DNA from 3 places in the Paenibacillus sp. FSL K6-1318 genome. Region 3 is predicted to be linked to each of the others. Evidence: predicted binding sites of a transcription regulator. Region 3 holds the regulator's gene; each other region holds the start of a gene.

Region 1 (4,292 bases), 2.6 Mb from region 3:
AATCGGATGGTTAATGGAGAAATAACCGATATCTTGTGCCAGTGCATACTGTACGATCCGCAGAAAAGCTGCGGTGTTGGCTCGAACATTTCCATCAAGCTCCACATAGGAGATTGCACCCGCATTACATAACGTGTGGAACGGAGCCTCCAGTTCAATCTTCCGATATGCTGGAAGAGTGTGGTAGACCGGAATATGGAATGAATTCGTATAATACTCCCGATCATTAACTCCAGGAATGATGCCATAGCGTGCTCTGTCGATCTTCGTGAATTTGCCGGACAATCCTTCAGCAGGTGTGGCAAACAGGGTAATATTCAGGTTATGCTGCTCGCTCATCCGGTCACAGAACTCTCTCATGGTGCGAATAATATTCAGTGCTTCCCGATGCACATGAGGGTCCTGTCCATGATGGCGCCCATAGAGAGCTGTCATACATTCAGCGAGACCGATGAAACCAAGGGATAATGTACCGTGTTTCAGCAGATCGGCAACAGGCTCATTCGGAGCGAGCTGTTCGCCACCTTCCCATACACCTTCCCGCATCATGAAGTCCGATGCCTTGGCAGGCTGCACAGTCTGGATGCGGTAGCGGTGCAACAGACCGTCAGCAGCATTATGCATCACGGATTCGAGGGCGGTGTAGAAACCTGCCCGATCGGCAACGGCCCTACTGCCCTGGCAGATGCCAAACCGGATGCCGAGCTTGACCAGGTTAATGGTATTGAATGACAGATTCCCCTTACCACTCTGACGATTGCGCCCAAACCGGTCAGCCAGTGTACGTGTGCGGCATCCCATGGTTGCGATGATTGTATCCGGATCCTCCGGATGATAGAAGGGCAGGTTGAAGGAGGCATCCACATTGACAAAGTTGGGATACATCCGCCGGGATGAACAGGTGACTGCGAGACGGAATAAGTCATAGTTCGGCTCGCCTTGAGCTTGATTAATCCCCTGTTTGCATTGGAAAATATGTTGGGGGAACACAGGTGTCTCCCCGTTGCCCAGACCACGGATCGTCGCTTCCAGCAATGAGCGTGATACCAGCCGACCTTCTGCTGATGTGCATAATCCATAGTTCAGTGAAGTGAAAGGAATCTGTCCACCTGCCCGACTGCTCATCGTATTCAGGTTATGAATCAGCGATTCAGCAGCTTGTCCTGTCTCCAATTCAGTCTCTTCATAGGCGAAGGCATATGCCCGCGGACATTGATTCTTCGCTTCGATGCTGTCCAGATGAAGCTGTTCATCCTCAAGCAGGACATTCTCACCAAAGAGGCGTTGCCCTTTGCGGTAATGTTTGCGGAACGATCGCTGTACATAAGGGGCCAGATCCCAGTCAATCTTATTGGCGGATACACCGCCATATTGACTGTTCTGCTGGGATTGGAAGATGATCGCAACCAGAGCCATGGCAGACATGATCGTCTGAGGTGTGCGAACCGATCCGTTACCTGTGTTGAAACCCGCAGCAAGGAGACGGTCAAACGGGATAAAGATACAGTTGGTCGTTCCGAGTGCATACTGATCCAGATCGTGTACATACAGATCCCCGTTCTCCACAGCTTGAGCAAGCTCTTCCGGCAATACATGACGCAGAGCATGCCACTTGGCGGTCTCCGAACCGAGCCTGCTCATCTTGCCGCTGAAGGAGTCTCCGTTCAGATTGGCATTTTCCCTCAGCGTATCGGCGTCTTCTGCGCCAATAATTCGTCGTCCCAGGTCGGATAATAGATCGGATGCCGGTGGAGTGGCATACTCAAGCATGTTCATGTAAGGTTCCTCCTAAAATGATTTCGGATATCATTCAATTTCCACATAACACTATATGTAGATTCGTATTATCCATTTATAAACTATATGTGGTTTTTTTGGTGTGATAATGATCACACAGCGTACTGGACAAAGTGGACTTTCCTTTAATTGCTGCGGATAAAGGTTCCCAAAGTCTGAGCGGAAGCGTATAATTTCTAGTTATTCTGCAAGTATAATATCCGAAGTCGGACAAGATGGGTTTTGATCAATACGAAAAGGAGCTTTGACATGACTTTTCGGTTATTAAGCCATCCGTTTAAGACCTGCTTTTGTCCAAAAATGGGCTATGGGCAGGGAGTATGATTCTCTTATACTTCTACGGTGTTAATCATATAAGTATAGATTGTGACAGCTATTCGGATTTTTGATGACCCCTGTACGTGATTAAACATTCTGATATACAGATTTGAAAGTGCAGCTAAGATAAGAGGGGTGAATCATGGGGACGGCAGAAGGCATTACGAGAGGCTTCTATGAAGATATAAAGGAAGCTGCGGCCCATATCGTAGACGTATTAAGCGGTATATTGAAGGTCAATACCATCTTCGTTGCCACGAATGACGGGGTAACGAATGTCATTTTGGAGGCCTTTAACCGTACGGAAGAGTTAATCGTTAAAGGCAGTGTACTTTCATTTAACGAATCATATTGCAGTCTGGTATTAAGAGATAAGGGCAGTGTTCTTACCATCCAGAATACATGTGAACATCCGATGACACGATCTATGGATGTCACGAGTGGGCTCGGGAATCGTTTCTTCGTGGGGGTGCCCATCATGCGAAGATCCGGTGAAACATTCGGTACTATTTGTCTGATGGATAATCCTGATTACGTGATCAGCGAAACCGACATGAAGACACTGAATGCGATGGCTGTATTCCTGGGTTATGTTGTCGATCTGGAGAGCACGCTGCATGTACAGGAGCGGAAACTGAGTGATTCGGAACAAATGCAAGAGCAGCTCCAGGCAGAGAAGGAACGGGCCGAATCGGAGGCCATGACCAAAGCGCAGATGCTAAAGCTGATGAGTCACGAGATTCGCAATCCGTTGAACGGCATCCTTGGACTGACGGATCTGATGCGTACTCCGGATATGTCTGAGGAGCAGTCGGAATATGTGAATATGATTGAGACGAGCGGCAATATCCTGCTCTCCTTGCTCAATAATATGATGAATTTCAATATTAATGAGGCAGGTAAAACCGTTATACATGATGATCCGTTCGATCTGGTCGGCACCATTGAGAATACCGTCTATCTCTATGCGGGGATTGCAGCGGGCAAGAACATTGAGTTGGGATTAAATCTCGAACTGAATGTGTCGCAAGTGTTCGTTGGTGATGAAGTCAAGATTGGTCAGCTGCTTGCACATGTGATTCAGTATGCTATGGATTCAACGCGTGAAGGGTCGGTTCTGATCACGGCAGTGGTGAACGGAGAAGAGACTGAGGAGACCGGTACACTTGTGCTCAAGGTGAAGTACACGGGCCAGATGTTATCGGATATCCAAAAACTGATCGGAAGCAATCTGGGTCTGGCGGTAAGTCAGAATCTTGCCATTCTCATGCATGGCCGTATTCAGGTGGATCGTATGATGGAGAATGAGACGGAATTTCAGATTAGCCTTCCATTACGCAGGTACTGGGAGTTGCCACAGCTGGCAAGTGTTCAGCAGCGGTTAAAAGGCAGAAAGGTATTGCTTGCCAAAGACCCTGATATTCTGCAAGGCGTTTCTTCCCTGATGCGCAGATGGGAGATGGATGTGCATATGACCTCCGGTTCGACCGTAGCGCATGATTGGATCAAGGAAGGCTTCAAGCCGGATGTGGCCGTTGTGGATATGGGATTACTGGAAGGTGGCGCAGTCGATTTTGTACATGAACTGAAACAGCGGCTGGAGAATCTGCCCGTCGTTGCTCTGGTTCCCTATGGCATGCATATTGCCTTGCATGAAGCCGAAACCTTTGATGCTGTTCTAACGAAGCCGGTCAGACAGGCGGATCTGTTGAACGCATTAAGTATTACGCTGCCTTAATTGCGCAGACAGACGAATATGAATTTCTTAATTTGGCGCACCTGTTATGGGTGCGCTTCTTTGAATTTTCCATTTTCTGAGCCAAAGCCCTTTTATTCCGAGCTGGTTACGTTACAATAGAATGTGAACTTCATCTTTATAACCAATAGAGGAGGATATGCAATCAATGGATTATCGCAGATTAGGTGGAAGCGGACTGAAAGTAAGCGAGATCAGCCTGGGAAGCTGGCTGACGTACGGAGGGTATGTGGAACGTGAAAATGCGGTTAAATCAATTGAAACTGCATTCGATGAAGGTATTAACTTTTTTGATACAGCCAATGTATACGAACGGGGTGCAGCAGAAGAACTGCTGGGGCAGACGCTCAAAGCGTACTCCCGTGACTCCTATGTACTTGCAACCAAAGTATTTGGCAAAATGGGTGATGGTCCGAATGAC
Region 2 (4,292 bases), 150 kb from region 3:
GGTTTTCTATTGCAGATACGACTGTCTTCTCTTCAGCTTCCGCCGTGTTCTGCTCTCCAGCCTTGGTCTCTTCCTTCTTCGACGTGGACAACACCTGCACATCCCTGCTGCCGTCGCGATATATCGTTACTCCCTTGCAGCCAAGATCGAAGGCCAGTTCGTACAGCTCAGCTGTATCCTCTACCGTAAAATCAGCCGGACAGTTGGCCGTCTTCGAGATGGAGCTATCCACCCATTGCTGAATCGTTGCCTGCACGCGGATATGATTCTCAGCCGACAGATCCATCGCCGTCACATAATAGTCGGGTAAAGCTTCACCCGGATGTTCATCCAGCCAATCTTGTGCAATCGGTACGAACTGTTCATCATAACCTAGACGGCTTTGACGGAAATACTTGAAGGCGAAATACGGCTCAATACCTGTTGATGTGCCCACCATCGTACCTGTACTGCCCGTTGGCGCTTGTGTGATCAGTGTGACATTTCGAATGCCCTTTTTACGAATGGCCTCCCCCACTTCAGGGTAGGTCGCAACCATGTTTTTCATAAATCCACTCTGTAAGTACGGTTCAGCTTCAAATGCTGGGAAAGCACCCTTCTCTGCTGCAATCTCTACTGATGCCAGATAGGCCTCCTTTGCCATGAATCCATACAGTTTATCCAGAAATTCAAGGGATTCAGGACTGCCGTATCGTATACGCAGCTTAATCATCAGCTCTGCCAGTCCCATTGTGCCAAGCCCAACCCGGCGTTCACGCTGCTGATTCAGTCTATTTTCCTCAAAATGATATGGTGTTGCATCGATGACATTGTCCAAAAATCTAGCCGAGATACGAGTGGTTTCTGCCAGTTCATCCCATGCCACATCATGATTTGTTTCATCGTAGAATTTGGACAAATTAATTGCTGACAGATTACATACACCCCAGCCAGGCAGGCCTTGTTCCGCGCAAGGATTAGTACAGATGATCGGATTGAAGTACCAGCTGTTGGACATCTGGTTATAGTACTCCATAAATACCACACCAGGCTCTGCCGATTTCCAGGCTGATTCAATAATGGTATGCCAGATTTCGCGAGCCTTCAGTGTACGATAGTGCACCACCGAATGACCTGCGGCTTTCCATTGCTGCATATCCCCGTTCCAATCAGTGTCATAATCCGGATCGTTCGTATCGGGGAAAACCAAATCCCAGTCTCCGTCGTGCTTGACAGCCTCCATAAATGCGTTGCTCACACATACAGACAGATTGGCATTGGTCACCTGCCCCATCGTTTGTTTCACGGTAATAAAATCAAGCACATCCGGATGCCAGTCATTCATCATGAGCATGAGCGCACCCCGGCGGCTTCCTCCCTGTTCAATCAGTCCAGTCGTATAACTGAACAAGCCACCCCACGATACGGAACCGCTGGATGATCCGTTGACACCTTTGACCACCGCCCGGCGAGGACGCAAAGAGGACAAATTAATGCCAACGCCTCCCCCTCGTGCCATAATCTCCGTCATTTCGGTCAAGGTTCTCATGATGCCACCCCGACTGTCTTGCGGAGACGGAATGACATAACAATTGAAGAGTGTCAGCTCATCGCTTGCCCCCGCACCCGCAGCAATGCGGCCTCCGGGTACTAACTTCCAATCTTCCAACACGGAGCGGAACTTGGACTCCCACGTTGCACGCTGATCAGCTGTGGATTCGACAGAAGCCATCGCTTTGGCAAGACGGCTCCACATCTCTTCCGGTGTTTTCTCTATATTGAGTGTCAGTTTCTCCACGTTTGTCTCGATCAACTCTCCGCTTCGAGTCCTCACTTGTACGAGCTGACCCTGACGTTCAATGATTTCGCCCACTTCCTTGGTTGGGAACTTGGGATCATCCTTCGTTAATACCAATACAACATCCCCGACCTTGGCATGATTCGAATCAGCGTCCTTCCAGGCGTATCGGTCCAGAAATATTTTTTCGCTGAGTCCTTCTAATTGGTACGATCGTTGGTTTGATTTCATCGCTACATTCAACCTCCCCGGAATAACAGCTACATTTTCACTATACAACTAAAATATGATGAAACACCACATATAGTGATATTAAATCAGTATATAACACCATATATTGATTTTCCATGCAACTTTTATCATAGTCCATCTTCATAGACTCCCCTGCTCGGACAAACTTCTTCACACACCCTCATACGCATGAATACGACATCTGTGAATTTTTTGGGACAGAAAAAATCTGGGGATAACAGCGATCGGAAGGTTGAGTTATGAACTGACTCTCATTCGTCCATACTATTACCTACGAATAAAACGTCATCACGTATGGCAGGGGAGGAAGCAACATGAACCGGAAAAACCCGCACCACACAAATCAACCTGTAGCCGAGCTGCCTGTTCCGTTGGAATTTGATCGGAGCTGGATCAATCAGTTGGAATCACGACTGGATAAAGGAGGTCCTTGGGGAGATTATCGACTCTTCCAACTGGGCATTCAAGCCGAAGAGACCAACCTGATTCCCAATTTTGACGAGATCCAATGTCTCAAGCATCTACAAGGCCTTACCCCACTCCCTCACCAGATGGACACTGCTCGCAGAGTATTATTTGAAATGTCAGGCCGGGCCATTCTCGCCGATGAGGTGGGTCTGGGCAAAACCATTGAAGCCGGTCTCATTCTGAAAGAATATATGGTTCGGGGTCTCGTATCCAAGGTACTCATTCTCGTGCCAGCCTCTCTTGTGTTGCAATGGGTACGAGAGTTGAATTCGAAATTCGGCATCCCTGCCATTGCCCAGAAAAAGGCCTACTCCTGGCAGAATGAAGTAGTTGTTGCTTCCATGGATACAGCCAAACGTGATCCGCATAAAGATATGCTGCTAAATACCGATTACGACATGATCATTATTGATGAGGCCCACAAGCTCAAAAATAAGAAAACAACCAACTATCAATTCATGCTGAAATTGCGCAAAAAGTATTGCCTGCTGCTCACAGCTACACCTGTGCAGAACGATATGAGTGAGTTGTTCAATCTGATCAACCTGCTGAAGCCGGGTCAGCTGGGTCGTCAGGGTGACTTTGCAGCCAACTTTGTCGTCGACAAGCGGGTTCCGAAAAATCAGGAACAGCTTAAGAACGAGTTATCCAAAGTCATGATTCGCAACCGCCGAGGCGAAGGCCCCGTTCAATTTACCAAACGAAACGTCTCCAATGTGAATCTGCAACTATCGCCTGAAGAACAGGCGTTGTACGATGGCGTGACTTCCTTTGTTAAAGACCAGTACCAGGAAGCCGGAGGCAACCTGAGCAGCATGCTCTCCCTTGTCACATTACAACGGGAAGTGTGCAGCAGTCGGGATGCTGTATTCGTAACACTGGTGAATCTGTCGAAGAAACTTCCGCTGGATTCGCCCCTTCGGGACAAGATTTGGGAACTCGTTGCCCATATTAAAGCGATCAAGGAGAATACCAAAGCCGAGAAAACGATGGAACTGGTTCGGAACATGAATGAGAAAGTGATTATCTTCACCGAATATCGGGCCACGCAGGAGTATCTGCTAAACTATTTCCGCAACAACGGGCTTACGGCTGTCCCCTATCGGGGTGGCATGAATCGGGGCAAAAAAGACTGGATGATGGATCTCTTCCGCGGGCGTGTGCAGGCCATGATTGCAACCGAAGCGGGTGGTGAGGGCATTAATCTGCAATTTTGTCACCATATGATCAACTTCGATCTGCCTTGGAACCCTATGAGGGTAGAGCAGCGGATCGGTCGGGTGCATCGGCTGGGACAGCAGAATGACGTGAACATTTTCAACCTGTCCACAACCGGAACCATAGAGGAACACATTCTGAATCTGCTGCATGAGAAGATCAATATGTTCGAGATGGTGATCGGCGGGCTGGATGTCATTCTGGAACGGCTGGAGAAAAAGGAGTCTATTGAGAAAAGTTTGTACAAAATCATGCTGGAATCACAAAATGAAGAAGATATTCGCCGCAAGATGGATTCACTTGGACAATCGCTGAGCTCCATTCAGCGTGAAGTCGCGGATGAGGGCCCTGCTGTATCCGGGTTAGATCTTCGCAAAGGAGGTAGCTGATCCATGACCATGTCCCCCCATGAAGTGCAGGCTTATGTTCTGACCTATCTGGAATCACTTGATTGTCAGATTATGGAGCGTTCCCCTGCCCATGTGACGGTCAAACTCTCGCCTGAAGCGGACAAAGCGTTGACGAACCGCCCCTATTATTGGGGGTTTGTGGAGCGAACCGGAGCACCAGCTGAGAC
Region 3 (4,292 bases):
CTATATTATAGGGTCAGTTGACAAAACCAATAGGAGGTTATAGATGATCGATTTAACCTTATTGCTGAAGAGAGAGTCCGAAGAAGCGTTATACACCCAGCTATATCAATATATTAAGAAAGAAATTATGAACGGAAAGTTGCCAGCCCAGACACGGCTTCCATCCATTCGATCCCTGTCTGCACACTTACACATTAGCCGTAACACCGTTGATTTGGCCTATCAGCAGTTATTGGCAGAAGGCTATGTGCTAAGCAAACCAAGAAGTGGCTTATACGTTATGGATCTGCAATTGGATTCCTTATCCTCATCGCCTCATGTTGGTAAACAAGGATCGGAAAGTCAATCACTGGCTCATCCAACGATCCCGTACGATTTTCGATATGGTGATGTGGATGCTGAGCATTTTCCACTTGCCACTTGGCGTAAATTATCCAATCTAAGCTTACAACAGAACCATCAGGCCTTATTTTCTTATGGTGATCCTCTCGGAGAACCTGGCCTTCGAATGGAAATTGCCAAGTACCTGCACGGGTCAAGAGGCGTGAATTGTTCACCAGATCAAATTATGATAGGTGCTGGCATTCAATATTTACTTGCCGTGTTATCTGGATTATTAGGACCCGATAACCACAGTATAGCGATGGAAGAGCCTGGCTATGACGGTGCTCGGACGATTTTTCAACATCATGGTCTACAACTTCGTCCGATTCCGCTGGAAACGGATGGGCTTCATATTCAGCAGCTTTATGAGAGTCAGTCCCGCATCGTGTATATTACACCGTCTCATCAATTCCCCTATGGCATGGTCATGCCCCTCCACAAGAGAATGCAATTACTGAAATGGGCAGCAGACCAGAATGGCATTATTATCGAGGACGATTACGATAGCGAGTTCAGATATGTCGGTAAGCCGATACCTTCCTTGCAGAGTCTGGATAGCCATCAACATACAGTGTACCTGGGGACTTTCTCAAAATGCCTGCTTCCTTCATTACGTATTGCTTATATGGTTCTGCCTAAAAACTTGCTGGAGCTTCATAATAAGCATAACTACCGCCTGTATGATCAGACCGTTTCACGTTTTCATCAGAATACCTTGGAACTTTTTATGAGAAATGGACATTGGGAAGCCCACATTCGCAAAATGCGCAAAGTATACCGACAAAAGCAATCCACACTAATCTCAACGATTCAGCAGTTGATGGGTTCTAACGTGACAATCATTGGTGAGGATGCAGGACTTCACATTTTGCTGCGTGTACATAATGGAATGCATGAGCAGCAATTGATTGCCACTGCTGAAAAGGAAGGTACCCAAGTCTATCCTGTATCGCCCTTCTGGGCACAACAAGCTCAGGCTGAGCAATCCATGGTTCAGATCGGTTTTGGCGGTTTGAGTATGAAGGATATTCAAGAGGGCGTACATTCACTTCATCGTGCTTGGTTTGGAGATGGTGAATGATAAGGTTACATTGAGTCTTTCGCGGTAATTAGATGAATTGAAGGCTAGTCTGGCAACGTATCATGGATAATTTAAGTGCAAAACAAAAAAACACGCCATTAAAGGCGTGTTTTTTTACTGCTATATGGAGCCTAGGGGGATCGAACCCCTGACCTCATCGCTGCCAGCGATGCGCTCTCCCAGCTGAGCTAAGGCCCCAGGATATGAAATGAATAGCTTGTCCAGCACTGCTACGTTCCGCAGGCGACTCCTATATCATATAAAATCCAGCTTTCGCTGTCAATCACTTTTTGAAGCTCCAAAGTGATTGGAGAAGAACAACCGATTTCACTGGCACATACGGACTGGAACCCCAGACTGCTCTTCTCCCCTTACCCACTTCACTAATCCTCCAGATTGTCTTTGGACAACAGGGATTTTAGTTCTTTCATGAACATATTGATATCCTTAAACTGGCGATACACGGAAGCAAAGCGCACATACGCCACTTCATCGACTGGAAACAGCTGCTCCATCAATAGCTCACCAATCTGGCGACTCTCGACCTCAGCATCGGCTGTATTACGCAAAGACTTCTCTACCTCAGATACCATCATCTCCAGCGTCTCTACAGAGACTGGGCGTTTCTCACAGGCACGAATAAGCCCACGGAGAATCTTGTCCCGGCTGAACTCTTCCCGACTGCCATCCTTCTTAATAACGATCAATGGTGTTTCCTCAATCATCTCAAACGTTGTAAATCTTCTGGCGCACTGCTCACATTCACGACGGCGACGAATCGACTTTGATTCATTAGCCGGCCTTGAATCAAGGACTTTGGTGCCCAGAAAAGCGCAATAAGGACATTTCAAATCAGATCACTTCCCACGTTTTACTTTTTACCACATATTCCCTGTACTCATTTTGTAATGAAAAACGCATTGCCGACACATAATACTTTTACCAACCCGCGAGGAGGTGAACAGCAATGGCACAAAGCAACGGTAACTCCAACAACTTGGTGGTAACTAAAGCTTCCGCAGCCCTCGAACAACTGAAATATGAAGTTGCTCAAGAACTCGGAATCAGCATCCCACAAGACGGATACCAAGGTAACATGACTTCTTACGAGAACGGTTCGATCGGTGGATACATCACGAAGCGTCTGGTAACAATTGCAGAACAGCAATTGGCAGGTCAATACCAATAATATCTGCATCGTAATACGCTACACAGAGGAGCATGGAGCGGCCGGTGAACAACCGGTCTGCTCTGTGCTTCTACTTATATACTCAGAACGTATTATAGATCTTTACATACTGATTATAATAGTAAATGACCCTTTGTACATAGTGACGCGTCTCACCAAACGGAATATCTTTCACCGTATCGAATGAGCCGTCCCATACACCATCTCTGAGCCAACTGTTTACTTTACCTGGACCCGCATTATAGGCAGCGATCATAACCGCTTCATTGCCATCGAATTGATCGGACAGATTCCGCAGATACCATGTGCCTAATTGAATATTTCGTTCAGGCTCGTGCTTCAATTCCTCCAGCGAAGTGTCTGGAATTTTGGCTTGTTCCAGTATCCAGTTCGCGGTGTCCGGCATCAGTTGCATGAGCCCAATGGCACCTCGTTTGGATTCCTTGCTTGTCTTAAAATTGGTCTCCACCTTGATAATGGAAGCAATCAGAAACGGATCAACCTCATAACTCTGGGATTGGGCGCGAATCTCTTCCTTATAATGAATCGGATAGAACCATGCCATCCAGTTTGTATTCAGAAATAGCACGAGTACAAAGGACACAAACATCAACAGCAGTACACGTTTCTTGCGTAATATTTTCATAACAAACCCTTACGCTGTAGATATGAGTCAATTTGCTGCTCCGTCTCTGACCATAAGCCGCTGTTATCGATGACAATGTCTGCAAGCTGCTTTTTGCGCTCAATATCCATCTGTACATCCATCCGGGCTTCAGCCTGTGCCGCAGTCATTCCATCCCGACTCATCAAGCGATCTCGTTGAACAGACCTGGGAACATATACAACCATCACTTCCTCGAAACCATCTTCCAGACCCGATTCGTATAACAAAGGAATATCAGATACCACAAGTTTATCCGGATGTTGCAACGCGTATGCGGCGGCCCGTTCGCGCATCTCTCTACGGATTGCCGGGTGTGTGATGGCCTCCAATGCCTTTCGTTCCTCTGGTTGTTGAAAAACAATGCTTCCGAGCTTTTTCCGATCCAGTGTTCCATCTTCGTTCAGTATGGCTTGTCCGAACCGCTCAGCAGCGGCGGCCAAAACGGGATGCCCGGGCATCATAACTTCCCGGGCAATCACGTCTGCATCGATGAGCAACGCTCCCTTACTGGCGAGATAGGCGGAAACACTGCTTTTGCCTGTCGCGATCCCGCCGGTTAAGCCTATATTCATCGTTTCACCTCATAACAGCTTCATTATTCCCATAATCATTAACAATAGTGCTGGCAATACAGACAGTCTTCGCATCCAGCGCAGAGCTGAGAATCGCAGGCCAACCTTCATGCCGAGTGACAGAAACGCCCCACTAAACAGCGCAATAATGAGTGCCGTCCATAGTGTAGGGAATCCCAGAAGTGCCGCTCCCAATCCTGCTCCAAACGCATCCAGAGACAAGGCAATACCAAGCCACATCGCTTCTTGGGCAGATATACTCCCCGAGTTATCCATATCCGCCTTGGAGGGACTGCGAAGAATCTGAATGACGACCCCAAGCTTACGCAGCTCCAGTGTAAATACCATGCGTTCCAGCGATCCACCTGAAGCCGACTGCTCCAAATCCAGCGCAAGCAC

Evidence for each region. The regulator NrdR, encoded in region 3, represses ribonucleotide reductase genes. The targets are predictions, from matches to a motif close to AACACNATATATNGTGTT.
Region 1: the regulator NrdR is predicted to act here: its motif matches at 1,824-1,841, upstream of NYE45_RS28060 (anaerobic ribonucleoside triphosphate reductase).
Region 2: the regulator NrdR is predicted to act here: its motif matches at 2,071-2,088, upstream of NYE45_RS10160 (adenosylcobalamin-dependent ribonucleoside-diphosphate reductase).

The regions. Positions count from the first base shown of each region.
Region 1 is NZ_CP150270.1:6,263,547-6,267,838, reverse strand. Features, by position in the region: gene NYE45_RS28060 (anaerobic ribonucleoside triphosphate reductase) at 1-1,776, opposite strand, end outside; gene NYE45_RS28055 (histidine kinase dimerization/phospho-acceptor domain-containing protein) at 2,258-3,853, shown strand; gene NYE45_RS28050 (aldo/keto reductase family protein) at 4,020-4,292, shown strand, end outside.
Region 2 is NZ_CP150270.1:2,253,312-2,257,603, reverse strand. Features, by position in the region: gene NYE45_RS10160 (adenosylcobalamin-dependent ribonucleoside-diphosphate reductase) at 1-2,008, opposite strand, end outside; gene NYE45_RS10155 (SNF2-related protein) at 2,344-4,104, shown strand; gene NYE45_RS10150 (YqhG family protein) at 4,108-4,292, shown strand, end outside.
Region 3 is NZ_CP150270.1:2,106,506-2,110,797, reverse strand. Features, by position in the region: gene NYE45_RS09455 (PLP-dependent aminotransferase family protein) at 44-1,465, shown strand; tRNA gene NYE45_RS09450 (tRNA-Ala) at 1,591-1,663, opposite strand; gene nrdR (transcriptional regulator NrdR) at 1,849-2,316, opposite strand; gene NYE45_RS09440 (alpha/beta-type small acid-soluble spore protein) at 2,433-2,654, shown strand; gene NYE45_RS09435 (lytic transglycosylase domain-containing protein) at 2,737-3,300, opposite strand; gene coaE (dephospho-CoA kinase) at 3,297-3,893, opposite strand; gene NYE45_RS09425 (MntP/YtaF family protein) at 3,903-4,292, opposite strand, start outside.